Regions from separate parts of the Acinetobacter sp. ANC_7504 genome, predicted to be linked through region 2. Evidence: predicted binding sites of a transcription regulator. Region 2 holds the regulator's gene; the other holds the start of a gene.
The links. The regulator PhoB, encoded in region 2, activates phosphate uptake and scavenging genes when phosphate is short. The targets are predictions, from matches to a motif close to TGTCATNAANCTGTCATAA.
Positions count from the first base shown of each region.

Region 1 (17,205 bases), on a different contig from region 2:
CCAATCTTGATGATACGGTCAAACATTATCTTCAAAAAAATATTATCAAGATCAGTCAAATTAGCGAACAAGTGATTAACCAACACTTTGATGACAATAAGCTATACCACTTCCAAGCCAATCTTTGGCACAAAATAAAGCAAGTCCCACTCTCTGCTGTTAAAAACTATGTTGAAATCAATGATCTACCAAATACTGTGGCAATGGGACATGATATTTGGGACAACCTCCGTCAAACTGAATATTTAAAGCAACAAGTACACGATGGTATTTACACGTGGTATTGCCATAATCAAGACCGCTCTTTTGATCTGATCATGCAAGATATCAATATCAACGAAAGCCTTGTTCAAAATGAATTAAGTGCTCTACTCTGCCCCGTAATTAAGCATATGATTTCTAGTGAACACCTTAAACAACGTGCACGTGTATATCTTGAAAAATTCTACTATTCTGAACCAGCACTAAGTATTCTCACATCTTAATTATAAAACCGCTCCTTAGAGCGGTTTATTAGAAATATGTCGTCGGTATTTGAATCTGAATTTGATGCTCACTCAGCCATGAATTGAGACGTTCTATTTTACGTACGTCCTTTGATTCTCTATGCTCGCTTATAGGATAGATATAATGGCAATTCATCAATAAAAATATACTCTCAACAAGTAGTTTTAAATTTTGCTGAAAACAAGGAAGGTGATGTAACTGTTGAAAAGTTTTAGAACCAGTTCTTAAACTTTCAATAATGGCACTGATCACCTCCTTCGGAGCTTGAATTGGGCCAATTGATGTTTTTAAATTAATATTATCCAATCGCTGATTGTTAAGAATAAGATCTAATCTAATCTTATGTAAAATTCCTAAATGGTCTTCAAAACGGTAATTCACTGATTTTTTTTGAAACAAATCCATACGTTGCTTTGAATCCCGAGCAATATCTTTTAGATACTCTTTTGTATTCGAAATATTCACATCTGATATCAACTGTTGCAAGTCGATTGGAATGCTAAGCGAATCTAAGTTTTCAGTTGGAACTGCACTCCCAATATATGATAGATCAGCTTCGATCTTTAAAATCTCATGTACATCTACACTATAAAGGGGTTGCCAATAATCAGTTAAAAGTTCGTGAGCGAGATAATTGGTATCATTTTTTAATGTATTCACAATTCCTTGTATTTTGTCATATCCAATAAAAGCGCCTCTCCGATTTAATTCACTCACTAGTGCTGTAGACAATTCAATACTTTGAGCAGATTGCTGAGACGTATTTTTATCAACCAAGTTAAAGATTTTTTGAATAGGCTGTAAAGTAGCGGATCCAGGAAAGCACATATAGTGTAAATAGAATAATCCTTGGTCCTTTAAAGATTTATCTAGAATCTGCCTAATAAAATATTGATTGTGTTCAGAAACCCAAGAATACACTCCATGACAGACAATGAAATCAAACACTTCATTATTATTTTTGTTAAATTTTTCAAAGTCTATATTTAAGAATCTTATATTGCTTAACTGTAAGAATTGAGTAAGCTCTGTAGCTCGTTGTATGTGTTTGTCATTAAAATCCACTCCGACAAACTCAGCGTGCGGATTTGCAATTGCTGCCACAATCAAGTTAAGACCACAACCACAACCTAACTCTAAATATCGAAAATTTTGAGATATATCTGGCGCTATATAACCTTGAAATTGGCTGATTGTACTCAACCAAATTGGCTGCATCTCTGGATAAAAAAACATAGGATAGATAGTGTCAACCACATAGCCATCGACGCGCTTCATTATTTTCCTTCTAAACTCGACTATTCAAAGCTTGGAGTGAGATTCTCGCTCTCACTCCAAGCACAAGTCATTAAAACTTATAATTCAAGGCAAAGCTGTAACGTCGACCATCAAGCACCCAATCATTTCCATCTTTCAGTACATTTTTGTTTGCAACATTATATACACCAGTAGATAGCTGGAATTGGTCACTATACTTATACACAGCTCCAACATCTACAAATGTATAAGCTGGTGTTTTATCTCCATCGGTATCACCCACTGTTTTGCCACGATAATTCAATTGAGTCCATAAATACAATTGATCATTAAAGTCCCAATCTAAGCCTGCATTAAACATATGTTTAGGCAAATTATTCAATGGTTTACCTTCATACTGTCCAGATTTTTGCTCACTATCTGTGAATGTATAAGAGTGTCTATATTTTAAGTAATCTGTAATGTTGTAATCTGTGGTCAGTTCAAGCCCTCTAATTTCGGCCTTATCAATGTTATAGTTGAGTGTATAACCATTTGCGTTATATGGCAGATTAGGGTTGGACTGATAGAAAGCACTGCTATTAACGAAATCATTAATTTCAGATTGAGTGTAAGGCGGCTCACCGTCATTTTTTGGGGGAAGTCGACTACCATCTAAACGACCAGATCGAGTAATTTTATCGTTAAAGTCAGTTTGATAGACCATAAGACTTGCAGATAAACCCAATTCAGGATGAGTGAATGCAAAACCTGTTTCATACGTTAAACTGGTTTCTGGCTTTAAATTTGGGTTTGGCATAATTGCCCCGCCCATTGAGTTCAGCATGTAATCTGGAGAAGAATTACGTAAGCTCGGCGCTTTATAGCCTGAAATTACACCTCCTTTTAAAGTCACGTTGTCTGTAGCTTTATAAACTGCATATGCCTTTGGACTGAAATTATCACCAAAAAACTCATTTTCATCGAAACGACCACTTAAGGTTAGTGCTAACTTATCACTGACATTCCAAGTATCTTCTGCAAAAATAGACCATTGATATCGATCCATTTTAGTGACTTTACCAGCCATCGCTGCATTTTGGTTACTTGTACCATCCTCAAGATTTTCTTTTAAATATCGCCCGCCAATGGTCAGACTATGATCTTCGAAAAAGTACGTTCCTTGGGTATTGGCTGTGATAGTCTCAAATAAAATCCCCCCTGGATTTTGAACTTTACCCACAGTACGCCCTGTAATTGCATTATTTTTATCTTTATCATATTGCAAGTAAGAAGTGAGTTTTAGATTGTCGTACTCACCATCATGAGTAAGGCTAAAATTATTTTTTTCTAATTCTGAGTAAGTCCCTGTATTCGGTACGACATCTGAACGATAGATTAGCTCACCATCATCATTACGATTATTCGTATTATATGCTGGATAATAATTTCCATTAGATAGAACGAAATCTTTACCATCAATATCAACTTTAGGACCCGTTACTGAAACATACTGGGTATAACTTTTACCTGGGTTGTGTGTACGCTCTTGTTGAGTTCTTACATATTCAGCAGTGAGTGTGTTTTTTTCATCTGGTGTAAAAACAAACTTTGTACCTAGATTTGTTTTTTGAAAATCTGGTTCACTCTCACCTGTTTCGGCTGTATTTTTTTGTAATGAACTTTCTTCAATCTTTTGAAGACCAGCTGTAACTTGAACCGAAAGAAGCTTATCAATTAATGGTGCATTTACATACAAGCTGGTATTGGTTGCGTCGTTGTTAACGTCATTCGATTTACCAGCTTTGATATATTCTGTTCGAATACTTGCAGTCAAACGATCTTGATGCTTTTTAGTAATGATGTTAATTACACCACCCATTGCATCAGAACCATATAGAGAGGATGACGGGCCTCGAATCACTTCAATACGTTCAATCGATTCTATTGGCGGTAAGAAGTTTACTGATGCTCCTTGAACCCCCCCATTTGTTGTTAAAAGACTACCATCATTCATTGGACGTCCATCTACTAAAAATAGGGTATAAGCTGATCCCATACCCCGAATGGAGATCGTCTGGTTCGTTCCACCGCCTTGTACAAATACACCTGGAACATTTTTCAATGCATCAGTTACATCACTATAAGATTTTTTTTCTAATTCTTCGGCAGTAATCACTGAAATAGTAGCAGCAGCATCCGCTATATTTTGCTCATAACCACTCGCTGAAGTTACGACAATTGTTTTTAACTTAGTTGTATCTTGTTTTGCATTAGTATCTTGACCAATTTGCTCTTGTGCAAAACTTGAAACCGACATGGTGGTTAAGACAGCAAACGCTAACTTAGATTTTAAAAATGTCTTTTGCATTGTGTAATTACCAAAGAATGTGTGGAGAGATCTTGTTCGAATTGTGTCGCATTGTAACAAATGATAATCACTTTGCAATAGATTATGATAACTATTCTCATTTATAGTTTTGTTTTTACATTTCAATTTTATTGATATTACTCATTTTGTTCAGTTTTCATAAAAAAAGCCCCCTTTTAATGGGAGCTTTTCAAATCAACTTTTGTAAATTTAAAGGCAACTTATTTCATATAAGCGCCTTCTGATTGGCTGTGGTCTGTCTGGTCCACAACACGTTGTAACTCTGGGATATGCTGTTTTAGCGTAACTTCAACACCTTGTTTAAGTGTCACATCAATTGCTGAACACCCTTGACAGCCACCACCAAATTTCAAGACCGCTGTTAAACCATGCTCAGCATCTTCAACCACTTCAACCAATGCACAGTTTCCACCATGCCCTGCTAAACCAGGGTTAATTTCTGACTGTAATACATAGGTTATACGTTCTTCAATCGATGCATCTGGACCTACACGTGGCACTTTCGAGTTAGGTGCACGGAAAGTCAACTGACCACCAAAGCGATCTTTGTTGTAATCAATCACTGCATCCAATAAGTATGGGATTGATGGTGTATCAATATATGCAGCAAATTTTGGATATTCTTGTTTATAGTCGGTTGGAACGACTTCATCTGGTGCACTATACGCCATGCAGCATTCAGCACGTGGTGTACCCGGATGTTCTACGAAAACACGTACCGCGATACCAGGAGTATTTTGCTTCTCTAAAAGTTCAAACAAATACTCTTGCGCAGTTGGTGTAATTAATAAATTTGGAATTTCTTCAGCAACTGCAGTGCTGGTGTTCTCAGTCGACATAACAATTTTTCCTCAAGCTGAAGACTCTATTTTAACTGAAGATCGGGGATAATATTTAAAATTCAACTAAATTTGTCAGAATTATTATATTAATAACAATTAAATTTAAAAAAATGGCATGATGAATAGAATTAAAGCAATTTATTCAATCTTATCCATATGCTTGATTTACCTTTTAATCATACTGTCACCATCGTTTTAATTACGGTTGCCATTTCACTGGTTGCATTTTCCAATCAAAATATTATGAATCGTTTGATTTTTTGGCCTCCAGCCATGCAGAAAGGTCAATACGATCGATTTATCACGCATGGTTTTATACATGCAGATGGAACACATCTACTGTTCAATATGATCACACTCTTTTTCTTTGGAAGTGTAATTGAGAGTTTTTATCGACAATACTTATATGAACTCGGATTTGTTCTGTTCTATTTAGGCGGTTTAATCGCGGCAATTATTCCAAGCTATTTAAAACATAAAAATGATCACCGCTGGGCAAGTCTAGGTGCCTCTGGAGCAGTATCAGCAGTCTTGTTTGCTTATATTTTATTTCAACCATGGAAACTGATATTTGTCTTCTTTATTCCAGTTCCAGCCATTATTTTTGCCGTGCTTTATGTTGCTTATAGTATTTGGTCAGGTAAACGTGGAAACAGTAACATCAACCACAGTGCACATTTATGGGGTGCAGCCTACGGTGTCGTGGTTACGATATTGATTGAACCTCAAATTATTCCACATTTCTTCAGCAAGTTGCTTCAACTACCGCTCTAATTCTTTGATCATTGCGGGGGCTTAAAACACTCCGCACAAATACCCTTAAATTCAAAGTTGATGCTGGTAAATAAATCAAAAACACAAATTCAACAATGATAATGATTATCATTTATATGTTCATGTTAAGCTTTTATCAAACCTCGAGGTATTGATATGACTTACATTAAACTTCCATTGGCACTCATTCTTTCATTCAGCGCCTTTGTTTCATATGCTCAACCTGTTCAATTCACTTATCAAGATCAAACTATTCAACTTCAAAATACGCCACAGAAGCTGGCTGTTTACGAACTATCCGCGTTGGATACACTGAATGCTTTAGGTATTCAAGCATCAATCGTACCCGAAACTACTTTTGTTGGTGCTTTGAAAAAATTTAATGACAAACAATATGTAAAAGCTGGATCTTTATTTGAACCCAACCAAACCTTATTAAAAGAACAAAAGCCAGATCTCATCATTGTCGGCGGGCGTTCTGCTGCAAAATTAAATGAGGTCAAAAAAATTGCACCTGCAATCAACCTCTGGCCTGATACTCAAAACTTCAATCAAGACCTGAAAAATCGCACACTTTTTTTAGCAAAAATGTTTAATAAGGAACAACTCGCACAATCTAAATTAGATCATGTCTATGCCCTTCAAGCACAACTTAAACAACTCACTAAAGGCAAATCCGGCCTGATGCTTTTTGCCATGGGTGATAATTTTATACCGCATGCAAAGAATGAAAGATTTGGATTTGCCTATGATATTTCTGGCTTAAAGTCAGTGGTGCCGTCTGCAGCACCTCAAGCCTCAAGTGCTCGACCTGCTCCAAACTCACCAGAAGCTCTTGCTGCCGCGCAACGCAATTTAGAGCATCTAGCACATGCAATAAAACAAAATCCTGATTTCATCATTGTGTTAGACCGTGGTGCTGTAAACACGCAAAACTATGCTGCGAAACAACATATTCAATCACATCCATTACTCAAGAATAGTCAAGCAGTCAAAGAGAATCGTGTCATCTTTGTTGATGCCGATGCCTGGTATTTAACGGGCGCTGGCTTAGATAACACTGCATTTATGTTAGAAGAATTGATCAATGGTATAAAAAATACTAAATAATTGATTTTGTTTATAAAGGAAGTCTTCGGCTTCCTTTTTTTAGAAATATCTCGTAATAATTCAATCAATATCTGGTAATTAATGCCACCTAGATCATTAATTTTGTCAGGATAATGTAGGCATCCGCGAATTTATTCATTTTTTTTTGAGATTTTTTGCATGTCTAATCAACCTGATGGTTTACAATTTTCCTCTAACACGTCCTCTAAACCCAGCAGTTCAAAATCAGGCCAACGCATCGTCAGTGCGGCATTACAACAGATTCAGCCAGAATACGCTGATGCAGTTATCAATGAAAAGAATTGGCGAAAATCCTATCCGATTCATTTTAAACGGTTGGTAGAATGTGGGCTCTCATCACCTGAAGCTGCGCTGCGCATCGCTCAAGATGGACTTCAACAAGCTTATGAAGAGTTTAGTTTTCAACGTGATCAACATACACATGCATTGAATGAAGTGATGAATCTTAAATCAAAAGATTTAAATACCTACACACTTCAAGGAAACTCTAATGCTGAGCCGCAATGGTTTGTACCTTATCAGGGTAAAAATTTAGAAGGTCAAGCCCTACTCGACCAAATTCAACTTTGGTTAGACCGAGGTATTATAGAAGCATCACATGCACAGGCACTACAAGCGTGTGTGCAGCATCCAGAGTGGTTTGACCTTTCGGATCGAACAATGGTGCTGTTTGGTGCAGCTTCTGAAGCAGGACCTTTACCTTGGCTGGCGAAATGGAAAGCCAATATCATGGCGCTTGATTTAAATCATGAGCGAGTATGGACAAAGATTTTGAATACTGTTCTGCAAGGCAATGCGACCTTATACGCTCCAAGTGTCGAATCAATAGATTCATCTGCATCTATACGTGAAGCTGCAGAGCGTTTAGGCGTTAACTTATTAACAGATACCCCTGAGATTGCACATTGGCTCACCCAGTTTGATCGAGACTTAGATCTTGCCGCGATTGCGTATTTAGATGGCGAAAAGCACGTTCGTGTTTCTATGGCGATGGATGCCATTATGCAACATGTCAGCCAACAAAAATCCAATACCAGTTTAATGTATATGTGTACGCCCACTGACGTCTACGCTGTACCACAGGAAGTTATTCAAGGTGGATTAGATAAGTTTAAATCACGCTCTAAACTTGAAAATATTCTGTCCAAGAGTATTTCGACTGTCTCTCGTGATTATTTTTTCAAACAAAATGAAGAACGCTTATTCCAATGTCATGATAAACAGTATGGGATCTGCGACTGTCTTGTGGTTGAACAAGGTCCAAATTATGCGTTGGCGAAAAGGATTCAACAATGGCGCGCTACGTTAGCACGGTCACAAGGTCAACGTGTCAGCATTAATATTGCTCCATCGACCACTACACATTCGGTAACCAAAAACCCATTATTAAAAGCTGCTTTCAATGGTGCCAATTTGTTTGATGTTGAAGCATTTGAACCCGCGACGACCAATGCGATTATGGCTGCGTTGTGGATTCATGATTTGAGAAACCCACAGTCGGTTGCCAATCCTGACATCGCCCTCAATCATCCATTAGACTTAATCATGCATGGTGCTAATCATGGTGGATTATGGCGTGTAGCATATCTCGCACGCACCGCCCTACCATTTGCCGCATTATATGGTTTTGCTGAGGAAAAACTCCCCTTGAAAAAACTTTGGTCTAAATTCCAAAAATAAGCGTCATAAACAATTGATCATAAAAAAAGCGCTGATTGTTCAGCGCTTTTTTAGTCTTTAAGTATTGAATTCAATCAGGTGAACTGAAGGAACAACCAGAATAAACCACCTGATAAACAGATTGTTGCTGGCAGTGTGAAAATCCACGCTGATAAGATTGTGCGAACCATTTGGAAGTTTAAGCCCGACTTATTCGCAACCATCGTACCTGCTACAGCAGAGTTTAAAACGTGTGTTGTTGACACTGGCATACCAAAGCCATCAGCAGCAGCAATCGTTGACATTGCAACTAACTCTGCAGACATCCCCTGACCATAAGTCATGTGTTGTTTACCAATACGCTCACCAACGGTAACAACAATACGTTTCCAGCCTACCATCGTCCCTAGACCTAATGCCAATGCAGTCGCAACTTTCACCCATGTTGGAATGTATTGAAGGAATGAATCTAAGTTATCACGGTAGTTGTCCACTGTTTTTTCTTGCGCTTCAGTCATGGCAGGTAAAGCTTCTGCTTTATCTAAACGCTTGAATGCAGTCGTGCTGAGGTACATATCATTACGGAATTCAGCCACTTGATCTTCAGGAACATCTTTAATGGATGTGTAGCTTCCTACTTTTTCACCTAAATGATCCGTTAAACTTGCCAAAGCTGGCACAACTTCAGGCGTGATTTCTTTGGTTTGGATATATGACGTGATAATTTCACGCGCTTTTTCATCTGGAATATCTTGGTGATTTGGATAAATCAAATCAGCAGTTTGAGCAGATAACTGACCAAACGTTTGGATATGTTGTTGATCTAGACTCTTGTTTAAAGAGTATGCCAATGGCACGATCCCGATCAGAATCAACATAATCAGACCCATACCTTTTTGACCATCATTTGAGCCGTGTGCAAAACTTACACCGGTACACGTGAAAATCAAAATGGCACGAATAAGTGGCGGCGGCGGTTTATTCCCTTCTGGTGGTTGGAATAATTCCACTTGTTTCTTAAAGATTTTTTTAACCAATAAGAACAATACAGCCGCAAATGCAAAACCGATTAATGGTGAGAATAAAAGTGCTTTACCCACTTTCATCACCTGTTCCATGTCTACACCTGACGCACCATTACCTGCGTTTAAGATGTAGTTCATGATGCCCACACCTAAAATCGAACCGATCAGTGTATGAGAGCTAGAAGCAGGGATACCGAGGAACCAAGTTCCTAAGTTCCATACGATTGCGGCAATCAACATGGCAAAGACCATGGCAAAACCAGCACCTGAACCGACGTTCATAATCAATTCAACAGGCAATAGCGCGATAATACCGTAGGCAACTGCACCACTTGCGACCATTACGCCAAGGAAGTTACAGAAGCCTGCCCACATTACAGCGACAGGTGCAGATAAAGCGTTGGTATAAATGACCGTTGCCACAGCATTGGCCGTGTCATGGAAACCGTTAACGAACTCGAAACCCAATGCGATAAACAATGCCGTGGCCAACATGATCACAGCATAAAGATTTAAAGCAGGCACATGAGATAAATCAGCAGCCAACTGAAAACCAATGTAAATCAAGGTTGAAACAATCAGTGTAAGGAACACTGGCATAAAGAATTTCGGCGTTGGCACGTGAACATTCGTCGACTGCATAGGCGTTGACGATTGTGCTGAATCTGAAACTGGAGTTTGATTAGAATTCATGCAAGCAGAGAAAGAGGATAAATATCCACTCTATTGTTCAATTTAATTATTACAATTATATGACAAAGAGCTGTCATATAAGTCATCCAAACGACACTTATTTAAGAAAATTAAACTTTAAAAACAACCAGTATTCAAAATTTATCAATAATAATCAGATAGTTAATACAAAAGCCTCGTCTTTAATCTTTATTTCAATCGGTAATTAAATAGATGAAATAAAGATGACATCACTGTCACATTTGTTACAACGGCAGTTATTATTACATTAGATTATGACAACATGATGAAATATAGACAGTTTCAGTTTTGATAGGTTGATCATCGTAGTCGATGGATGAAATTCATCCTTAATTTTTTGGGAATAGGTTCATAAATTTTTATTTATCAGAAAAGTGGACGTAACTCTGCTAAAATATTGCACCATTATTTGTGCAGATTTTTGTGAGAGTCATTTGATGTCTACCCTCGCCACCTTAAAAGCGCTTCTTGCCAAACGTATCCTGATTATTGATGGTGCAATGGGTACCATGATCCAACGCCACAAATTGGAAGAAGCTGATTACCGTGGTGAACGTTTTGAGGATTGGGCCTACGACCTTAAGGGTAATAACGACTTATTGGTTCTAACTCAGCCACAGATTATTCAAGGCATTCATGAAGCTTATCTTGAAGCTGGTGCAGATATTATTGAAACTAACTCGTTCAATGGAACCCGTGTTTCAATGTCTGACTACCATATGGAAGATTTGGTTCCTGAGATTAACCGTGAAGCAGCTCGAATTGCCAAAGAAGCATGTAAAAAATACTCAACACCTGAAAAACCACGTTTTGTCGCGGGCGTATTAGGACCAACGTCACGTACCACTTCAATTTCACCAAATGTAAATGATCCGGCATTCCGTAACATCACCTTTGATGAGTTAAAAGTTAACTACATTGAAGCGACTAAGGCATTGATTGAAGGTGGTGCAGACATCATCTTGATTGAAACGGTCTTCGATACCCTAAATGCCAAAGCTGCGATCTTTGCAGTGAAAGAAGTGTTTAAAGAAATTGGTTACGAACTGCCAATTATGATTTCGGGCACCATTACCGATGCATCTGGCCGTACACTCACAGGTCAAACCGCAGAAGCATTCTGGAACTCAATGCGCCATGCAGAGCCTTTATCGATTGGCTTTAACTGTGCACTGGGTGCAGATGCGATGCGTCCACACGTCAAAACCGTGTCTGACGTTGCGGATACTTTTGTTTCAGCGCATCCAAACGCAGGCTTACCAAATGCCTTCGGTGGTTATGATGAAACTCCTGAAGAAACTGCAGCATTTATTAAAGAATTTGCTGAAAGTGGCTTAATTAACATTACGGGTGGTTGTTGTGGTACGACGCCGGATCATATTCGTGCGATTGCGCAAGCGGTTGAAGGTATTGCACCGCGTCAAATCCCTGAAATTGAACCTGCATGTCGTTTAAGTGGTTTAGAGCCATTCAACATCACCAAAGATTCATTGTTTGTGAACGTCGGTGAACGTACCAACGTGACAGGTTCTAAAAAATTCTTACGCCTGATTAAAGAAGGTAACTTCACTGAAGCTTTAGATGTGGCACGTCAACAAGTTGAAGCCGGTGCGCAAATCATCGACATCAACATGGATGAAGGTATGCTCGATTCGCAAGAAGCGATGGTGCATTTCCTGAATCTGATCGCGTCTGAGCCTGATATTTCACGTGTGCCAATCATGCTGGATTCTTCTAAATGGGAGATCATTGAAGCAGGTTTGAAATGCGTCCAAGGTAAAGCGGTTGTAAACTCAATTTCCTTAAAAGAAGGTTATGACGAGTTTGTAGAACGTGCTCGCCTATGCCGTCAATACGGTGCGGCAGTGATTGTCATGGCGTTTGATGAAAACGGTCAGGCGGATACTGCTGAACGTAAAAAAGAAATCTGTAAGCGCTCTTATGATGTCTTAGTCAACGAAGTGGGTTTCCCATCTGAAGATATTATTTTTGACCCGAACGTGTTTGCGGTCGCAACAGGTATTGAAGAACACAACAACTACGGTGTGGACTTCATTGAAGCAACCGGTTGGATTAAACAAAACCTTCCAAACGCGATGGTGTCAGGCGGGATCTCAAACGTATCGTTCTCATTCCGTGGTAACGAACCTGTTCGTGAAGCGATCCATGCGGTGTTCTTATATCACGGCATTCAACAAGGTTTAACCATGGGGATCGTCAACGCAGGTCAGCTTGCGATTTATGATGACATTGATGCCGAATTAAAAGAAGCGGTTGAAGATGTGGTGTTAAACCGCAACCAAGGTGCAAGCGGTCAAGAAGCAACAGAAAAACTCCTTGCAGTGGCTGAAAAATACCGTGGTCAAGCAGGCGCGCAAAAAGCTGAAGAAAACCTTGAATGGCGTAATGAACCTGTTGAAAAACGTCTTGAATACGCGCTTGTAAAAGGTATTACGACTTATATTGATGAAGATACCGAAGAAGCACGTTTAAAATCAGCTCGTCCACTTGATGTGATCGAAGGTCCACTCATGGCAGGGATGAACGTGGTTGGCGACTTGTTCGGTGCCGGCAAAATGTTCCTACCTCAGGTGGTGAAATCTGCACGTGTGATGAAACAAGCCGTGGCTTGGTTGAACCCATTTATTGAAGCAGAAAAAACCCAAGGTGAAGCCAAAGGTAAAATCTTGCTTGCTACTGTTAAAGGCGACGTACACGACATCGGTAAAAACATCGTGGGTGTGGTACTTGGCTGTAACGGTTATGACATCGTTGACCTTGGCGTGATGGTACCTTGTGAGAAAATCTTACAAACTGCGATTGATGAAAAAGTTGACATCATCGGTTTATCAGGTTTGATCACACCGTCATTGGATGAAATGGTATTTGTTGCCAAAGAAATGCAACGTAAAGGTTTTAACATTCCACTCATGATTGGTGGTGCGACCACGTCTAAAGCACATACCGCTGTGAAGATTGCACCGCAATATCACAATGATGGTGTGTACTACACTGCCGATGCATCTCGTGCAGTCGGTGTTGCAACACAACTTTTATCTGCTGATATGAAGCCACAATTGGCAGCGGATTATGCGGCGGATTATGAAAAAATCCGTACGCGTCTTGCCAACAAACAACCGAAAGCAGCAAAACTTTCTTATGCTGAATCGGTTGAAAATGGCTTCAAAATTGACTTTGAAAAGCATGCGCCAGTAAAACCAAACTTCATTGGTTCTGAAACTTTCACCAACTATCCATTAGAAACTTTGGTTGAGTATTTTGACTGGACACCATTCTTTATTTCTTGGAGTTTGGCGGGTAAATTCCCGAAAATCCTTGAAGATGAAGTCGTCGGTGAAGCCGCACGTGATTTGTTTGAACAAGCACAAGCAATGCTCAAAGACATTATCGAAAATAAACGTTTCGATGCGCGCGCTACTTTTAGTCTTTACCCTGCCAACCGTGTTGCAGCGGATACTGTTGCGGTAACGGATGAAAATGGCAATGTGACGCATACCTTTGAGCATATTCGTCAGCAGTCTGACAAAGTCACAGGTAAAGCGAATTTCTCACTGGCTGACTTTGTAGCGCCGAAAGACGTGGCGCAAGATTATTTGGGTGGTTTCACTGTATCGATCTTTGGTGCGGAAGAACTTTCGCAAGAATACAAAGCCAAAGGTGATGACTATAACGCGATTATGGTTCAAGCCTTGGGTGACCGTTTTGCAGAAGCATTTGCTGAACACTTGCACCAACGTATTCGTAAAGAGTTCTGGGGCTACCAAGCGGATGAACAGCTTTCAAATGAAGAGTTGATCAAAGAGAAGTATGTGGGTATTCGTCCTGCACCGGGCTACCCTGCTTGTCCTGAACATTCTGAAAAAGCGCCGCTGTTTGATTGGTTAGGTACGACTGATAAGATCGGAACTTACTTAACCAGTAGCTTTGCAATGTGGCCACCTTCATCAGTCAGCGGTTTCTACTACGCCAACCCTGAAACAGAATACTTTAACGTGGGTAAAATCTCTGGCGATCAGTTGGAAGATTATGCGAAGCGTAAAGGTTGGACCTTGGATGAGGCAAAACGTTGGTTAGCGCCGAATTTGGATGATTCTGTGGTTTAATAATCTCGTAGTTTATAAAAGCCCCCCCTCACATGAGGGGGTTTTTACATATAGATATTCATATAATACGGTTTATATTCTATTTGATTTGATTGCAACCAATTTTGAAATCTAATTAAATCATTACTTATGAGATATTTTCCATCAACTTCAATGCATCTCCAACTAGAGATCACAGATACAAAATCATTTGTAACCCCCAAACAAGAATACGTTTGTAAAAGATAAATAAATTCATCTATCGAAAGACTCATTTCCTCAAGATCAGACTTAATGTTTTCAATTTCAACACCACCTTTAAATGTAATAAAATTGAATAAATCTGCTAATTCCTTTTTAATAATCTGAGGCTTAAATATCAAATCATTAGCTTTCGCTATGGATTTCAAGCGAGGATCATTTTTGTTAATAAATCTACCATCAGGTATATTCCCAAAAGTACTTACTATAAAAAATGGTAAAATATTCTCAGATATAAGGTCATCTTCAAAATCAAAACTAATATTTAGATGTAAACTAATTTTAGCCCACAATAACTCTAGAAAAATAATTGCAGAGTTCGCATTATATGAAGCTAAATAACTCCACCATTTTCCAACATTTTCTTCATATAAATCAGCCCAATAAGGCATTCCAATTGCTTTTAACATTCCTATTTGATTGTTAGTTATCAGCGTTGGAAAATCTAAAACCCTCACACCTCTTTGTGAGTTATGATCATCTATCATGTAGAAGGTTTCTTGAATAGCATTTCTTAAATCCCCTACACGGCTATAACCTTCATAAGAGTGAACTATGGTAAAAGGCATTAACATTTCAACTAATAAAGTACGTGCTATATATTGCTGCGCTTTATTTAGTCTCGCCAGCTCATCAATTGCTTCAATTCTGTAACCAATTAGATAACTTAAGTGCAAAGAAAATAAAGATAAATTTATACCTACATCATTTCTATTTATTTTATCATCTAAGTACTCATAAAATTCTGCTTTAATTTCACTTAAATGAGCTAAAGCATCTACCAATTGTTCCTTTGTTAAATTTTTTTTAACTTCAAATATAGCCAATACATTTGAAACATCATAGATATATTTATCTGTTAAACCATATTGAACTCCATCACCATGTACTAACATACAATCAATTTGCTGTGGTAATTGTTTTTTTCCAATTCTTATGAACCCTTTTACCACCTTCAAATCACACATATCGGGTAAAATATATTTTTTATTTAACCCTTGAATCGTGATTTCTTCATAGGCTTCACCCAATGTTGGCATGTGCGGCATATCAAAAGATTCAACCCTTTCCTTTTCATATTTAAAAAACTCTTCCAATAATTTAGCAATATCTCTAACCATTGGCTCTCCCCGCATATTGTCTCTAAATTTAATTGTATGAAATTTTGAATGATTATAATTGATTTAATAATTACATTGCCAAAACCTCATCTCGAATTCGATCTCCTTCTAGAACTTCAGCCTTATAGTGCTGACTACCATCATACTCAATCACTAAACAGACTGAAGGACAGTAAAAATCCACAATGTGATTCAAAATTGGTTTCTGCCGATAAAACTACAAACCTAAAATTTGCTTATGGCACAGTCGCGACCATAACAACTTTTCAGCATCAGTCATGTTATTGCGTAAATCACGTGAGGCTTGTTTTAAGTTTTTATTGTAGGGTTTCATTTTTTATTCTACTAATTTTTTATTAATCCCTCCCAACCTCCCTTTAATAAAGGGAGGAGCTAAAACAATTCTAGATGAGCAAACATTTTTGAAATATTTATTAATTGCTTAGATATTAATCACTATAAACATTGTAAATTAAGAAATAATATGTTAATCAAAGTAGTAAAGATAGGTTATGAGATTATATGAAATGAGGCGTTTAAAAAAAATTAAAAATGGGTTTTACACTCTAAAGCTTGAAGTACTTTCCAATCCCGACATCATCAGAGGGCTTGGAGCTTTCTGTGCTATAGCTATGCTGATCTTATTCTTTTTTACTGTACCTTCATTGCAAAACACGCTGATTGACGGTAGTTACTCTAGTCATGTTGATGTTATAAAAATTATCTTAAAAGTTGGAATTATTTCTGTGTACTTTTTACAAGGTATAATTTTAACCGTCCAACCAAAATTTCTAACATCCTGCGATATCACTCTATTAAGTAACTCCACTCACACATTCATTCAAAAAATTAAAAAACCGGTTCAAGTATTCAAGCTTTTCAGTCACTAAATTATTTTTTTGGGGGGGAGGGATAATATTATTCCGAGCCTCCCTAGATTTCTTGAATTTCAGCTCATCAACATTAATAATCACTCAAGTCAATACATCATATAGGAATATTTTATTCATCTAGGCTCAAGTGGATATAAATCAAAAATGCCCCTTTTCTAACCACCCAACCCCAAATCATCCGTTTTAACATTTTTAGATCAGCAAATATTTCAAGTTTAGTGAATAATTAATACTTATTAATGAAATTACCAAAAGTTTGATATTTCCATGAAAAAACTCATCAACCACCCTGAAAACTTGGTTGTCGACATGTGCAAAGGCTTTGTCCTTGCACACCCAGAACTCGCATTTACCGAGTCACACAAAATCATTTCAAAAAAAGAAAAACATAACAATGTTGCTCTCATCAGTGGTGGTGGTAGCGGGCACGAACCTGCACATGCGGGCTTTGTCGGTCAAGGCATGTTAGACGCTGCCGTATGTGGCGATGTCTTTGCATCACCTTCACAAATTCAGGTCTATAAAGCACTGCAACACGTCGCAACTG
Region 1 is NZ_JBWYIZ010000003.1:193,405-210,609, forward strand. Features, by position in the region: gene AC1M9F_RS06040 (hypothetical protein) at 1-485, shown strand, start outside; gene AC1M9F_RS06045 (class I SAM-dependent methyltransferase) at 514-1,764, opposite strand; gene AC1M9F_RS06050 (TonB-dependent receptor domain-containing protein) at 1,856-4,114, opposite strand; gene nfuA (Fe-S biogenesis protein NfuA) at 4,336-4,974, opposite strand; gene AC1M9F_RS06060 (rhomboid family intramembrane serine protease) at 5,134-5,751, shown strand; gene AC1M9F_RS06065 (ABC transporter substrate-binding protein) at 5,908-6,861, shown strand; gene AC1M9F_RS06070 (hypothetical protein) at 7,021-8,562, shown strand; gene AC1M9F_RS06075 (inorganic phosphate transporter) at 8,637-10,259, opposite strand; gene metH (methionine synthase) at 10,718-14,404, shown strand; gene AC1M9F_RS06085 (DUF6602 domain-containing protein) at 14,449-15,765, opposite strand; partial or broken gene AC1M9F_RS06090 (endonuclease domain-containing protein) at 15,842-16,099, opposite strand; gene AC1M9F_RS06095 (hypothetical protein) at 16,278-16,655, shown strand; gene dhaK (dihydroxyacetone kinase subunit DhaK) at 16,926-17,205, shown strand, end outside.
Region 1: AC1M9F_RS06075 (inorganic phosphate transporter) is a predicted target of PhoB. The motif match lies at 10,533-10,551, and genes of this name have one in related genera.

Region 2 (17,205 bases):
TTCAGTTTGCTGATAGCGAGCAAGGTGTTAAAACCCTGATGAAAGGTGATCCAACTGCATTCATGACGGGTATGCAAAATGGCAGTATTAAAATGGAAGGTGATTTCAGCTTATTGGTATGGTTTAACCAAGTTGCTAAATTAATTCCACCAAAAATTCCTAAACCTGTAAAAGAAAAAATACAATTTGCTCGTCAATTTATTAAAGAAAAGACAGGTAAGTAATACATCACCTACATACGGACTTTTCTCGTTTTGATTCTAGAAATGAGTATTTAAATGCAAGAGAAAAAGCCCTCATCAGAGGGCTTTTCTAGTCATTCAACTTCAAGATTGAAGGTTACCGGACCATCATTGATGAGATGCACTTTCATATCCGCTGCAAAGATTCCTGTTTGTACATGTTCAAACTGAGATTTTGCGTATTCAACTAACTGTTCATACAGTTCTTTTGCTTCGAGAGGTGGCATTGCAGGGCCGAAGTCAGGACGCAAACCTTTTTGGGTTTGTGCCATCAGGGTAAATTGCGAGACTAATAATAACCCGCCTCCGGCTTGGCTAAGATTCCAACCCATTTTTCCTTGGTCATCATCAAAAAAACGGTATTTTAAAATCTTATCGATGAGCTTCTTACCTTTTTCAAAGTTATCTTCTTTGCCAATACCAATAAAAACTAAAATCCCTTTTTCGATTTGACCAGTAATCTTACCATCCACAACGACTTTCGCTTCAAGGACGCGTTGGAGTAAAGCACGCATAATTCAACCAAGTTTGATGTTTTTTAATTCAAATGAATTGTATCAAATTGGAAAAAAGAAAAGGGATAAAGTCGTCATCTATCCTCATAAGTTATTGATAAAAAAATAATTAATCTGAGTATATACCTTTGATCTAATAAAGCGATTGAAATGATAAAAATTAACCTTTTTACCAATTTTATTAAAGAAGGTAATTTACGCCTGCAGGAAAGGTAAATTTGAGAGAGAAAACGATGTTTAAGCGTTCAATGTTGGTTGCAATGCTTGCAACTGCGACAGCAGCATCAGCTGCACCATTAACAAAAGATAACGGCGCACCAGTGGGTGATAACCAAAATTCAATCACTGCAGGTCCAAATGGTTCTGTATTATTACAAGATGTACAGTTGATTCAAAAACTTCAACGTTTCGGTCGTGAGCGTATCCCTGAGCGTGTTGTACACGCACGTGGTACGGGAGCTTATGGTGAATTCGTTGCAACTAAAGATTTATCAGATCTTACTATTGCTTCACTTTTCAAAGCAGGTACGAAAACTCCAGTATTCTTACGCTTCTCTACAGTAATTCATGGTAAGCATTCTCCAGAAACTTTACGTGACCCACATGGCTTCGCAATTAAGTTTTATACTCAAGAAGGTAACTGGGATTTAGTAGGTAACCAAACGCCTGTATTCTTCATTCGTGATGCGATTAAGTTCCCAGACTTCATCCACGCAATGAAACCAAGCCCAATTGACAACGTTCAAGACGCTAATCGCGTATTTGACTTCTTGTCTAGCCAGCCATGGGCAACAAATATGTTGACTTATGTATATGGTAACCAAGGTGTTCCTACGAGCTACCGTGAACAAGACGGTTTCGGTGTACATGCATTCAAATTGTACAACGACAAAGGCGAATATAAATACGTTAAATTTAACTTCCGTTCTAAGCAAGGTGTTAAAGGTCTAAACGTTAAAGAAGCTGCTGAATTACAAGGTAAAGACTTCAACCACTTAACGAATGATCTTTATAAGAACATCAACGCGGGTAACTTCCCGAAATGGGATCTTTATATCCAAGTGTTAGATCCTAAAGATTTAAACAGCTTTGATTTTGATCCATTAGATCCAACTAAAATCTGGCCTACAGATTTAGTTCCAGAAACTAAAGTAGGTACGTTAACGCTTAACCGTATGCCTAAAAACTTCTTCCAAGAAACGGAACAAGTGGCAATGGCTCCGGGTAACTTAGTACCAGGTATCGAGCCATCAGAAGACCGTCTGTTACAAGGTCGTATATTCTCTTACTCTGATACACAAATGTACCGTTTGGGTGCAAATCACCAGCAAATTCCAGTAAACCGTCCATTGGTAAATGTGAACAACAATAACCAAGACGGTTATATGAATGTTGGTGCAACTTCATCTAATGTGAACTATGAACCAAGCCGTATGGAGCCAAAACCATCGACTCCTAAAGCACGTGCTGTTGAAACTCCACTTTCTGGCACAGTTCAGCAACGTGGTGTGAAAGAGCAAAACTTTAAGCAAGCGGGTGATTTATACCGTTCATACTCTGCTAAAGAGAAATCTGACCTCATTATGAACTTAGCAGCTGATCTTGGTAACGTAAAAGATTCAGAAACTAAACACATCATGTTGTCTTATTTCTATAAAGCAGATGCGGATTACGGCACACGTATGACTAAAGCTGTAAACGGTAACTTAGCGACTGTTAAAGCGAAAGCGGCAGCTTTAAAAGACTAATCAAGATTAGTCCTTGAATTGGTGATTAGGGTCTAAGGTGTCACCTCAAAAAAGTCCTGTAAAACTCAATTCCTTTCCTGCAACCCTAGGGGAGTTTTACAGGCATTCGTTATCGAATTTAAACTCAGGTGAGGGAAGAATGAAAAATATTTTATATAGTTTATTAATCGCTTTACTGAGTTTAAGTTCAGTAATGCTTCACGCTCAAACGACGTCTGTCAGTAGCTCACAACAATCAGATCAGAAAGAAGTGATTGACTTATTTTTTGCAGCAGCGAAAACAGGAAACAAAGAAGTTATTCATGAATTTTTGAAACATGGTTTTCCAGTCAATATTAAAAACCATGCTGGTTTTACACCATTAATGATGGCGACCTACTATGGTCATCAAGATATTGTAACGACTCTATTGGAAAACGGCGCAGACCGCTGTGCTCGTGATAATAAGGGTAATACAGCTTTGATGGGTGCTATCTTTAAGCTTGAATGGTCGATTGCCAAACAATTACGCCAGGTCGATTGTGATGCTCAAGCGAAACAGACAGGACACAAGACCACAGAAGAATTCGCAAAAGTTATTGGGCAAGATAAAGCATTGAAAGCTTTGACTGAGTCATATAGTCAAGACAATGCAAAAAAATAATCAGTTTAAGTTTTAGTAATTAGTCGAATAATCTTCGACAATTACTAAAACGAGCTATGAATCGCAACAAAATGTGCTTTAATGCAATAAGTTGCTAAAAACTGAAAAATAATATGTCTGCCATTATTCAATCCTTACTTGATACTGACTTGTATAAATTCACGATGTTACAAGTGGTATTACATCAATTTCCTCAAACGGATAGTGTCTATCAATTTCGTTGTCGTAACCTTGAAGATACAGCCTATCCACTCGTGGATATATTAGAGGAACTGAACGAACAGTTAGATTTACTGTGTCAGCTCAAATTTAAAGAAGATGAATTACAATATTTAAGAAGTTTACGCTTTATTAAAAGTGATTTTGTAGACTATTTAGAATTATTCCAACTTAAGCGCCGCTTTATTAAAGCCAGTATCGATGATCAAGGTCGTTTAGATATTCGTATCGAAGGACCTATGGTTCAAGCAATGATGTTTGAAATTTTCGTGCTTGCAATCGTCAATGAACTCTATTTTCGTCGTATTCGCGATGAGCAGGTATTGGCAGAAGGAGAGCGCCGTCTTAAAGCTAAAATTGAATTGTTGAAACACTATGAAAGTAGTCAACAACCGAATGATCCACCATTTCTTGTTTCCGATTTTGGAACACGCCGTCGCTATAGTTTTGACTGGCAGAAACATGTGGTGGAAGAGTTTAATAAGGCTGCACCACATATTTTTCGTGGCACAAGTAATGTTTTATTGGCAAAGCAGTTGGGTATTACACCCATTGGTACGATGGCGCATGAATTTTTACAAGCTTTCCAAGCACTTGATGTTCGCTTACGTGATTTCCAAAAAGCTGCACTTGAAACTTGGGTGCAGGAATATCGCGGAGATTTAGGCATTGCACTGACAGATGTTGTTGGTATGGATGCATTCCTAAGAGACTTTGATTTGTATTTTGCCAAATTGTTTGATGGTCTACGACATGACAGTGGTGATCCATATGAGTGGGGCGATAAAGCCTACGCACATTATAAAAAATTAAAAATTGACAGCAAAACTAAAATGCTCACTTTCAGTGATGGTCTAAACTTAGAGAAGGCATGGGATTTGCATCAATATTTTAAAGATCGTTTCCAAGTCAGTTTCGGGATTGGTACTAACCTCACCAATGATATGGGGCAAACTGCTTTGAATATTGTTTTAAAGTTAGTCGAATGCAATGGTCAATCGGTAGCTAAACTCTCTGATAGTCCAGGAAAAACGATGACTGATAATGATACCTTCCTCGCATATTTGCGTCAGGTATTTGATGTTGAGTCTCCTTAATCATAATTTCCCTTTTCTGATTTTTTGCTAATACCATGCAAAAAATCAGAATAATTTTGAAAAAGTCTTGTGCTAAGATTTGAACAAGGCCAATAGAACTATTCAATAAATATGACCACTAACGCTTTTGATTTCGGTCTGCTCATTGAAGCAGAACAACTTGTTCCTCATTTAGGAAGTGAAAAGTTACGTATTGTTGATTTGACCCGAAGTTCGGTCTATGAGCAATTACATATTCCGCATGCTATACATCTGAAGCCAAAATTTTTAGTGCGCCAAGAGGAACAAGCTACGGGTTTATTGCCTGATGATGAAGGGCTTCAGCAGCTAGTCCAGATATTAAACATATCACCTGAGCATCATGTCGTGGTCTATGATGATGAAGGTGGGGCATGGGCTGGTAGACTGATCTGGAATCTACACTGTATGGGTTTTTATAACACCAGTTTATTAAATGGTGGTATTCATGCATGGTTAGGCGCCAACTATCCTACGTCTTCAGAAGTTGAAGAGGTTCAGCCAATCACATGTCTTTTTGAAGTGGAGACATCCAATGTTGATCAACACCGTATTGATTATTCAAATTTAATAAAAAAAATTGAAAATAAAACTTGCCAAGTATGGGACTGCCGGACGGCTGAAGAGTATACCGGGCAACGTCTCGCAGCACGTCGTGGTGGACATATTCCAACGGCTAGACATTTTGAGTGGAGTACTGCACTTAATCGTCAAAATCATTTAAAATTGCACCCCTTAGAACGCACGCAACAACGTTTAGAACAATTGGGGTTTCAATTTGATCAGCCAGTCGTCGTATATTGTCAGTCTCATCACCGTTCAGGTTTAGCTTACATTATTGGTCGATTACTGGGTTGGGATATCCAAGCTTATGATGGTGCGTGGAGCGAGTGGGGCAACCGCCTCGACAGTCCAATCATTACTGGAGAGTCACCTGAGTGAGTCTGACAAATTTAAAAAAGAAACTATTTATTCAAGCGCAGCAAATCGTCCCGCAACAAAAACTCAGCCGTTTGGTGGGTAAAGTCGCAGCTAGTGAAAACCCAGTATTAAAGAATGTTGTCATTCAAGCATTTAAAGCAAAATATGGCATTGATATGTCAATTGCTGAGCAACAAAATGCCTTGAAATTTAAATCCTTTAATGAGTTTTTCACTCGCTCTTTGAAAACAGGCGTTCGTTCAATTGATCCTAATCCTAAAAGTGTCGTGTCACCTGCAGACGGTGCAATTTCACAATTGGGTAAAATCAATGAGGGCGATATTTTTCAGGCAAAAGGTCAAAGCTTTTCAGTTGAAAAGTTAATTGGTGATCCTCAATTGGCAGCACCATTCAAAAATGGTGAATTTGCAACAGTGTACTTATCACCGCGTGATTATCATCGTGTGCATATGCCTTATTCTGGTACATTGACTGAAACTTTATATATTCCAGGTGAATTATTTTCAGTCAACCAAACTACAGCTGAAAATATTCCGGGTTTGTTTGCACGTAATGAACGAATGGTATGTTTATTTGATACTGATATTGGTCGTATGGCTGTTGTTTTAGTTGGCGCAATGATTGTTGCTGGAATTGAAACTGTTGCGACAGGTAAAGTAAAACCAACAGGTCGCTTAGAGCTGAACCATCATGCGATGAAACTTGAAAAAGGTGATGAGCTCGGACGTTTTTATTTGGGTTCAACGGCTGTAGTTTTGTTTGAGAAAGATAAAATGCAATGGGACCAAGCATTTAAGGCGAACTCAACTGTAGTAATGGGTGAAGCGTTGGGTCATCTTATTTGAGTATATCTTTTGAATAAGAAAAGCGCCTAAGGCGCTTTTTTTATTCGTGCATTTTATACAAGCGTTCTTTGGGAAACACGGCAATAAATGTAGAGCCTTCGTTTTCTTTCGACTCGATTTCAATATGTGCGCCATGTTGCATAAGTACGTGCTTAACGATGGCAAGGCCTAAACCAGTACCACCTGTTTGACGACTGCGTGCACTATCCACACGATAAAAACGCTCAGTTAAACGCGGTAAGTGTTTTGGATCAATTCCAATACCAGTATCCTGAACAGAAAAATAGCCACGTTCTCCATCATCATGCCAGCCGATGGTGATGGTGCCACCTTTCGGGGTGTACTTTATGGCATTGGTAATTAAGTTGCTAAATGCACTCGCCAATTCCATATCTGAACCAATTAAGTCACAGTGGCTGTCTATATCAAGGTTAAGTGTATGACCATAATCAATATTGTAAGCTTGCGCATCATCAAACAGATGGTTCATTAAACTTGGCATTTCGATAATTTGATTTTTCGCAATTTGTTTTTCATTTTCTAAACGAGACAAAAGCAAAAGATCATTGACCAATGCATTCATGCGTTTAGTTTGCGATTGCATTTGTTCAAAGGCACGTTTCCAACGCGGATTGATATCTTCTTGATCTGTGAATGTTTCGATATACCCACTTAACACTGTGAGTGGTGTTCTTAATTCATGTGAAATATTGTCAACAAAATCTGAACGCATTTGCTCGAGATTTTTCATACGCGTAATGTCGTGCGCAACTAAGAGGCGACTTTCATTGCCAAAGCGAGTCAGTTTGATTTGCGCGTACTTATTATCATGGTTCACCAATTTAATTTTTACACCATCTGGTGCTTGATGGGTATTATGAAAATATTCAATAAAATCTGGCTGGCGAATAATCGTGAGCAGGTTGCGGCCACGATCAACAGCTTGAATGCCAAATAACTTTTCCGCAGCAGGATTCCACCATTCGATTTGATGGGAATCATCCGTAAGAATAATCGCTTCTGATAAAGCCACGAGAGAAGATTGAGTTCGATCGATCAGTCCAACCATTTCAGACTGAACAATACGTTCTTGGCGTTGAGCCCGATATACATTGAACAGTAATGCCCCCCAGATTCCATTTAAATTTGGTGGTACATCGTAAGGACGATTCGAAATCCAATCATTGACTAAATATAATGAGCGTAATTGGATACCAAAAAATATGAGACAGGCAATGCCTAAGCATATCCAAAGATAGCCAATCCCTAACCCGATACAGCCCGCAATAATCAGTAGAAATACCAGTAAACGTAAGTCTTGCTTGGCAAAAGTCCATAAACTGCTATATAGAAACTTTTGATGTTCACGTGCCAATTCTGGGACGGGGTAGGGTTCGTACATAAAATCTAAATTAACCTAAAGCAACATCAGCTCGTGTTGAAAAACGATAGCCAGTACCACGCACAGTTTGAACATAACGGTCTGCACCATAAGGTTCGAGCACCTTACGTAAGCGACGGATATGGACGTCGATGGTTCTGTCTTCAATATACACATTTCCACCCCATACCTGATCAAGTAATTGAGCACGGGTATAGGCACGTTCTGGATGAGTCATAAAGAATGCCAATAGACGATATTCTGTTGGCCCCATATCAAGAATATTTTGATTATAGCTGACACGTTGGCTTACTGGGTCAAGAATTAAGCCATTTGCATCAATGGTTTTTTCGCCATTTAACGCATTTGCACGTCTTAACACCGCTTTAATACGGGATACCAACTCACGTGTTGAAAATGGTTTTGTCATATAGTCATCTGCTCCAGCATCAAGACCTTGAACTTTATGGTCTTCTTCGCCACGCGCAGTCAACATAATGACTGGAATTTCTGAAAGTGTTTCATCACGCTTAAGGCGACGACACAAATCTACGCCACTCACGCCACCCGGTAACATCCAGTCGAGTAGGATAAGCGCTGGACGTTGATCAACAATCATTTGATGTGCTTGTTTCGCATCTTCTGCTTCCAAGCATTGAAAGCCTGCCATATCTAAAGAAGTATGGATCATTTCCCGAATTGGGAGCTCGTCGTCGACAATTAAAATGTAGTCATCTTTCACAACGCAATATCCTATGATGAACGGTGAACCGTTTTATATTTATGACAGGCTTATTACAAAGATTAATTATGACAGTATCATTGCAAGATGGAAATCGAAGTTAAATATAGCAATGTTTTGTGACAATTAGGCTGATATTTTGTCTCATTGATATTTATTAATCTGAAATTAAATCAATATCTTAAATTTACTTACGATTTGTCACAATTTCTTCATCTTAATTTGATGCTACTTTTTCATTAGATCATTCAATAGGGCGAGAAAAACGGTTTTACATGCCTGAACGACCTCAGCACGTGGAAGTTTAAAACCACCTACTACCCAGCGAACAGCAACTTGAGTGACATAGCCATTTAGACCAGTTGCAATCAAGGAGATCTCTTTTTCAGTGAGATGGGTATGTGGCATCATTAATGTGACAAAGGCATGAATCATTCGGTCGAAACGGCCCATTGTTTCTTGAATGGTTGCATGATTATGAAGTTCTTGGACGAGCATTGCATCAATATAAATAATCCGAGCGGTACGCGGATCATCTTCTAAAAAACTAAAGAACGCATTTAGACCTCCATCAATCATGTTTAGAGGCTCAGGAGAGGCTTTCATAATAGCTTGCATTAATGTTTGTTGAAGCTTCTCAATCAGTTCTAAAAAGATCGTTTGGAATAAGTTTTCACTTTTCTTAAAAGATTCATAAAAGTAACGTTCAGTTAATTTCGCTTGTGTACAAATATCTTTAACGGTTACTGAGAAAAAACCATGAGTTCCATATGCTTCAATACCCGCTTCAATAAGTTTCTCACGGCGTGCTTGTTTGCGTTCAGTTAAGGACATCCCTTTAAATTGACGCTCTTTTGCGGGAGGCTTTTCAATCGCTTGCTCGTGTTCTGATGGAGTGAGGTTCTCTGGGTTCATAGCAATTCGAGTCTTTTTATAAAAGTGTTATGCTGCGGTCAGTATAGAGTACTGATCAGCTAAAGATACTAAATTGGCCTATAGTAACAATAAAAATGGTCGATAGTTACATTGACAATAATAATTGTCAAAATTATAGTGAACATGAATGACCCAGATCAACGCTGTGGTGCATAAAAATCAAAAAAAGGATTCACAATGAAAAATTTTAAAAACAAAGTGGCTGCAATCACAGGTGCAGGTTCTGGTATTGGTCAACAACTTGCAGTGTTACTGGCTAAGCAAGGTTGTCATTTGTCCTTAAGTGACGTAAATGAAAAGGGCTTAGCAGAAACAGTTGAACTGACGAAGAATGCAAATGTACGAGTCACAACCAAGAAAGTAGATGTTGCGAATCGTGACGAAGTTAAAGCATGGGCGGCTGAAACTGTACAGAATCATGGTTCAGTGAACATGATTTTCAACAATGCTGGGGTGGCATTGGGTTCGACCGTTGAAGGCGCAACATACGAAGAGTTGGAATGGATTGTTAACATTAACTTCTGGGGTGTCGTGTACGGCACCAAAGAATTCTTACCATATATTAAGAAAACAGGTGATGGACACATTATCAACATTTCAAGTCTATTCGGTTTAACTGCGCAACCAACTCAGTCTGCTTATAATGCAACTAAATTTGCTGTACGTGGTTTCACTGAATCTCTTCGTCAAGAGCTAGATATTGAAAATGTGGGTGTGAGCGCGCTTTGCGTACATCCAGGCGGCATTCGTACCAATATTGCGAAAGCTGCAAAAATGAATGACAGTTTAAAATCTTTGGGCATGAATCCACAGAAATCTGCACAGACATTTGATAAATTATTACGTTGTCCACCTGAAGAAGCAGCGCGTCAAATTCTAGAAGCAGTGCAAAAAGATCGCCGTCGTTTACTGATTGGTAACGATGCGAAAGTGATTGATTTAATGCAACGTGTGATGCCAACGGGCTATCAAAAAGTGACTGCATTTGCGACTAAAATGAGTAAACGTTTCGATTCTAAATAATCGTTAAAAAAACCCGCGTCATGCGGGTTTTTTATTTTCTTGATTTTAATTTAAATCAGTACTTGAACAGTTTTCTTTTTCCAAACAAATTGATAATACAAACCTTGCATCACACATAAGCAAACGAAAGCCAAAGCATAAGCGTACCAGATTCCCGCCAGCCCCCACCATGCGCTAAATAGATAAGCTGCTGGGAGTTCAATACAGAGTATGGCTACAATATTGATGATCATTGGCATAGTCACAGTGCCACTTGCACGCATAATTGAGGCGAAAATAGCACTCGCGCCAAAAAATAAAATTGACCACAGCACAATAAACAATAATTGTTGCCCGAGTATCACAACTTTATCATCTGTAATAAATAATGCCATGAGATATTTTGAGAACAAATAAGCCAAGATTACGAGCCCGCCTGTAAAGACAAAATTCATGCCCAGTGCTGTTTTAGTTACACGTGATAAAGAATCCGCTTTACCTGCACCAATCGCTTGAGCCCCAAAAATAGAAGCGGCAATTGCGATAGACAGAGCAGGGAATTGGATATAGTTCAAAACCTGATTGACTGCGCCATAAGCAGCTGTTGCTTCTGAACCATAGCGATTGACCAAGCCGACAATGACTAAACCTGCCACAGAAGTCGTGACCATTTGAATTCCAGTAGGAACGCCAAGCCTGAGAATAATCTTGCTTAGTTCAGGATTGTGGCGTACATGTTTACACATTGCTAAATCTGGACGTAATGGATGATTTTTTTTATTTAAATAAACGTACAGAAAAATAAGCACGGCCAGATAACCCACAATCGTAGCGATGGCGGGTGCAATGATACCCAATTGAGGAAATCCAAAATATCCAGCGATGAGAACAGGAGTAATAAAGAGCCCGATTAGACTGGTCATTCCCAAAGCGATGAGAGGTGTAATGCTATCACCGACACCACGTAAGATAGAGGTATAAATAATATAGATAAAGAGGAGTGGGCTACCTGCTAACATCCATTGAACATAAGGCAAAGATAAATGCATGACACTTGGGTCTGTGCCCAAGGCCTCAAGAATGTGGCGTGCAGATAGAACACCTAAAATGGCAATAATCGTCCCGCCGATCAATGTCATAAAAATAGTAGAGCCGACAACTGCTCGAACTTTTTCTAAATTTTGTGCTCCCCACGCTTGACCAACCAATACCGTCGAGCCAGCCGAAAGCCCAATTACAAAAGCCAAGAGACAGAACAAAATAGGGAAGAAGACTGAAACAGCAGCAATTGCTTGGACGCCCATCATTTGCCCGACGAAGATCGTATTAATTGTGCCTGATAAATTTTGCAGGATATTGGTTGCAATCAGCGGAACTAAAAAAACTAAAAAAACTTTCCAGAAACCAGGTTCATCAATCGGCCGTAAGGTTCTCGCCATATATAAGTCTTATCCATTATTGTTTTCTATATCAACGGATTGACCTTAGCACCTTATCATTCAAATTGCTTTAGTAATAAAGTAATCCGTTGCATCTCTTTTCGTTATTGTGATTAAACCTTCGTTAAAATTTCTCCTGCAAGATGCAAGGTTTCTTTTTGTTTTGCAAAACAGACTCGAATGAGCTTCAGATCTTGAGGTGGCTGTTGATAAAACACTGATATAGGAATCGCTACCAGTTTGTGTTGTTCTGCAAGATATTGGCACATTTCTATATCTGTGAGCTCAGGTCTTAGTGTACGGAAATCTAAGTTTTGAAAATAAGTTCCTGGTGACGGCAGATATTGAAATTTTGAATGCTGAATTCCATGGATGAATAAGTCACGTTTAGCTTGATAAAAATTGGGGAGATCTAAAATATGTTCAGGATGTTGTTCGATGAATTGATTAAGCGCGACTTGAATCGGATGGACACCACAGAAATTGGCAAATTGATAAATTTGACGAAATACTTTCATCAGTGCCTGAGGTGCAACGCAATATCCAGTTTTCCAACCAGTAACATGAAACGTTTTTCCGAATGAACCAATCACAAAACTACGATCTCGAAGTTCAGGAAAACTAAGCGCAGAATAATGTTGTTGACCATCAAATACTAAATGTTCATAGACCTCGTCAGAAAGTACACAAATGTTTTTATCCTGAATCAACTCGATCAGTTGTTGCCAATCTTGCTTGGACCAAATTGCACCTGAGGGATTATGTGGTGTATTTACAATGATTAATCGCGTTCGTTCATTTATTCGATCTTTCACCACATTCCAGTCAACATGGAAGTCTGGATGTACCAAGTTGATATGGATCGCTTGCGCCCCAGCGAGTTTCACTGCAGGTGCATAACTATCATAAGCAGGATCGAAAATAATTACTTCATCTCCAGCATTTACAACAGCTTGAATCGCACACAAAATTGCAGTCGTTGCACCAGGTGTAATGGTGATTTCGCTGATCGGGTCTAAATCGACTTGGTCTCGTTGGCAGAATTGGGCTGCAATTTTTTGTCTTAAACTCAGCAGACCGTCACCAGGTGGATATTGGTTATAGCCTTGTTGTGTGGCTTGAGCTAAAGCTGCAATTAATTCAGGAGGAGGTGGAAAATCAGGAAAACCTTGAGAAAGATTTAATGCGTTCAACTTTTGGGCGAGTGCTGACATCACGCTAAAAATAGTGACACCTAAGTCTGGTAATTTAGATTCAATTTTAATCATGCTGGATAGTAATATTTAGCCCGTTTCTTCGTAGTTTAGCAGTTGAAATGCCTGCACTAAATACAAATATCTGCGACATATTCGTTTTAATTTTCATAAGATTCTAATGATCTTCAATTAAGTTTAAAACCTTAGATGATCTATGTGATCTCATGTTAAAAATGATTGATCTGACTTTGCTTCATTTCATTTTTTAACCAATTTAAAAAAATAATCTTCCGAGGATCTTCAATAAATCTAGTATGGGACAGTAGATAATAGGCAGAACCATCCTGAAGAATTGGTGTTATTTTATTTACAGACTTGAGCTCTAATTCTTTTTCAATCATGTAGATAGAAATGATCGTCTTTCCTAAGCCAGCCAAGCAGCCTTCTAAACATAAGTAAAAATGCTCTAATTCTATTTTGGAATGTTTCTTCAAAATATCTTTGAGTTCATCCAATTGGTGTAATTTTTTTGAAAAATAAGGGCGTGATTTAGAAATTAACAATTCTTTGGTTTTAGGGTGGTGAGATGCTTGGACTGCCACAATATATTCATCGCCAATTTTCTCACTAAACAGATGCGATCCCCATTCAAAATCATTTCTTCGTATTGCGATATCGATATTATCTTTTTCAAAGTCGACTATACCACCACCTGTGAGCAAAACCACTTCAAAATCATGTCCAAGTTTTTTAAATTCAACAAGTCGTGGAATTAACCACTTCATCGAAATGGTTGGTTCACAGGACAGTACCAATTGTTTGTTTTCATTTTTATTTTGAGTTAGTCCAATTAAACAATCATCCAATTGATTGAAAATATTCTGAGCGCAATGAAAAAGAGTTTCTCCTTCTTTGGTGAGTATCAAGGTTTTATTGCGTCGTTCAAATAATGTGATATTTAATATTTCTTCGAGATTGTAAATTTGCTTACTGACGGCACTTTGCGTAACAAATAATTTCTTTGCTGCAATCGTGACACTGCTGTATTTAGCGACAAAATAAAAAAACTTCAGTGAATTCAAAGATATTTTTTCTATCATTCCAAAAACTCATATATTTTTAGTCGATTTTATTGATTTTATTTTTTTAACTTTTGTTCAAAATTAAGATTACCAAAAGCAAAACAAAGCTAATACAATGGAAAATATATTAAAATTCAGTCCATTTAACAAGCAGCATCTCGATGAATACACATATTCAAAAGAGATAATCAAAAAGGGTTATGCGTTTATTGATTTAAATACATTCCAAGAAATACAGAAAAATAATAATTTTCACGATGTTAATGAGCAAGATGTCAGTGATTTTATAGACAGTTGGAACGCTCTAGATTTAGATCAATTTATGTCGGATAAAGGTAAATATCGAACAAGAAAACATGCAACTTTTACTATTAATGATAAGCATAAAATTTTACTGAAAAATTCTTATATTCCTCATTTTCAGACGATTGAATACAACACTTTGAATCGTGGAATTGCGAGATATTTTTCAGAGATTGATAAAAATACAATTGAAAATCCAATTTTTAGAAATTTACTACAATTCGCATATCTCACCTTTTCAGAAATTGAAACTGAAAATTGGTTTATCGAAGCGCATCAATTTCGCATTGAAGCAAAATTTAACGATAGTGGTAAGCCAACCCCTGAGGGGATACATCGCGATGGGGTGGATTTCGTTTTAATGGCCATGATCAACCGTCAAAATGTTCAGGGTGGAATGACCCGAATTTATGACTTAAATAAGAATTTGAAAGCAGAATTTATGCTTGAAAATTTTTTAGATATCGCACTTGTGGATGATCATCAGGTCTATCACAGCGTAACGGAAATCAAAGTCAATGATTTTACGTTGGGTGATATTGGATTAAGAGATGTATTAGTGATCACGTTTAAAAAGGCATAATGAATGGGTGAGTTTATAGCAGTTATTCTCATCACCATACTCGCTGTTGTGAGTCCTGGTGCTGATTTCGCTATCGTGACAAAAAACAGTTACTTATATGGTAGAAGGATAGGTGTTCTCACTTCACTGGGAATTTCTTTAGGTGTGTTGATTCATGTGACTTATACGCTCATTGCTGTCGCATTTGTCATGGCGTATACACCTCAAATTCTAAATATTGTGAAGTATATTGGAGCCATCTATCTCATCTATATCGGTTATAAAACTTTTGTACAAAGTCCGGTTGTCGAGACGTCATCAACTGCTGCAATTAATCCTTTTCAAGCAGTGAAATATGGCTTTTTCACCAATGCACTTAATCCTAAAACGACTTTATTTGTGATTAGTACATACACTCAAATCATCAGTGTGAGTACGCCGAAAGCGATTCTAGTCGGTTATGGGCTATTTATGTCTTTTGCTCATTTTTTATGGTTTGGATTGGTGGCTTTGCTTTTTTCATCGATTGTTTTAAGACAGAAAATGTTAGCTAAGCAAGTACAGATTAACAGAGTGATTGGAACTGTATTATGTCTGCTAGGGATAGCACTTCTGTTTGCTAAATTTCAATAATAGGGTAGCAATATGAAAAAGATGGCTTTTATCGATATGGAAGGTGTTCTTGTCCCTGAAATATGGAAACACTTTTCAAATGTATACAATATCCCAGAGTTGGCGATTACAACTCGAGAAGTCGCAGACTATAAGTCTCTGATGGAATTTAGAATTAATTTACTGAAAGAAAATAAAATTCCTTTAAAACAATTAATCGATGACATTAAAGAACTGGATGTCATTCCAGATGCTAAGGAGTTTTTAGAATATTTGCAAAAGGCTGAAAATTTTGAAGTTAACATTATTTCAGATTGCTTTTATGAGTTTTTATTTCCCTTTTTTGAAAAATTAAATCTTCCTGTTAAAAATACATATTGTCATCACTTAGAAATTGGACCAGATGGATTTATAGAAAATGTTCTGTATACACGAGATAAAGGGAAACATGAAATTATTGTAAAGTTCCAAAAAGAAAACGTTTCAATGACCAATAGTATTGCGATCGGTGATGCATTCAATGATTTTTCGATGTTGCATTTAGTTGATTATGGTTTTTTATTTCAACCCTCAGAAGACGTGAGAAAGAACTCCCCAGCTTATTTTTGTAAAGTAGACTCTTATCAAGATATTATTTCACATTTAAATCGTAAAAAAAATTATGTAACCTTATAATATTATTATGGTTTATATAAGATGAAGCAGATAGGAATGACTCTAGTGATAGCTTAGTTCTTTAAATGGATTAAGAATAATAAATACAGCCCATTCATGCAGAAATGGGCTTTTTGATGACGTCAATTCATAATGAATTCAATTTTAGTCAGCGACCAAATTTAAATTTCATTTCTAAGTTAAATCAAAAATTCAACTGCTGCTCGGATGATCCCTAACACTAAACCGATAAATGCACCAACGACAACACCGTTGACGCGAATCATATGTAAGTCACCACCGACTTCATTTTCAATTTTATCGATCATTTCTCGTGAGTCCCATTCGTGAATGCGTTCACTGATAAATAAAATGACTTTTTCGCTGTATTGATCACTGAGATTGACTGCCATTGAACTCATTTTTTCATTTAATAATTGGCGTAATGCAGGATTGGAAATGATGTTTTGACCGACTTGTTGAATCGCAACACGTAAATTTTCAGCTATACCTGAATCTGCTTTCTCCAAATCTTCACGAATGGCATTGCACAGAATGACGACGGCACCAGTAATAAAATTTAAAACTTGAGGACTATCTAACAATGCATTTTTAGTTTCATTTAATTTAAGACTCGCCTGACTTTCAGGATTTGCCAGTTCAGTCATTAAATGCTGTGCAATACTCTCAATTTTTTGACGCCATGGATGCTCTGGATCTGCCAACATTGACTCGACACGCTCTATTAAAGAGTCAATCGTTCTTTGTTGAACATCGATACCGATCCAACTTGCGCCTTTGGCTAAACGCCACACTCCGAGTTCTTTAAATAGGGTGCGGGTTAGCTCCCGAGTTTGTTCAGGATGTGAAGTCACCCAACCGTGCGCAACATCGAGACCACGTTGTAAAACATCTTGGTGGAAGTCATTTTCTAATACGGCACGAATCATTTCACTGGCCAGGGTATTGATTTGAGTGTTCTTTACCCATTGCACACTGTTAGTTTGAATAAACCTACCGACTTGTT
Region 2 is NZ_JBWYIZ010000002.1:66,613-83,817, forward strand. Features, by position in the region: gene AC1M9F_RS04220 (SCP-2 sterol transfer family protein) at 1-224, shown strand, start outside; gene dtd (D-aminoacyl-tRNA deacylase) at 317-757, opposite strand; gene AC1M9F_RS04230 (catalase) at 991-2,505, shown strand; gene AC1M9F_RS04235 (ankyrin repeat domain-containing protein) at 2,645-3,148, shown strand; gene pncB (nicotinate phosphoribosyltransferase) at 3,262-4,464, shown strand; gene AC1M9F_RS04245 (sulfurtransferase) at 4,576-5,424, shown strand; gene asd (archaetidylserine decarboxylase) at 5,421-6,269, shown strand; gene phoR (phosphate regulon sensor histidine kinase PhoR) at 6,310-7,671, opposite strand; gene phoB (phosphate regulon transcriptional regulator PhoB) at 7,682-8,392, opposite strand; gene AC1M9F_RS04265 (TetR/AcrR family transcriptional regulator) at 8,621-9,307, opposite strand; gene AC1M9F_RS04270 (SDR family NAD(P)-dependent oxidoreductase) at 9,506-10,351, shown strand; gene AC1M9F_RS04275 (MATE family efflux transporter) at 10,402-11,769, opposite strand; gene AC1M9F_RS04280 (methionine aminotransferase) at 11,883-13,037, opposite strand; gene AC1M9F_RS04285 (LysR family transcriptional regulator) at 13,193-14,065, opposite strand; gene AC1M9F_RS04290 (2OG-Fe dioxygenase family protein) at 14,163-14,933, shown strand; gene AC1M9F_RS04295 (LysE family translocator) at 14,937-15,545, shown strand; gene thrH (bifunctional phosphoserine phosphatase/homoserine phosphotransferase ThrH) at 15,558-16,199, shown strand; gene AC1M9F_RS04305 (DUF445 domain-containing protein) at 16,379-17,205, opposite strand, start outside.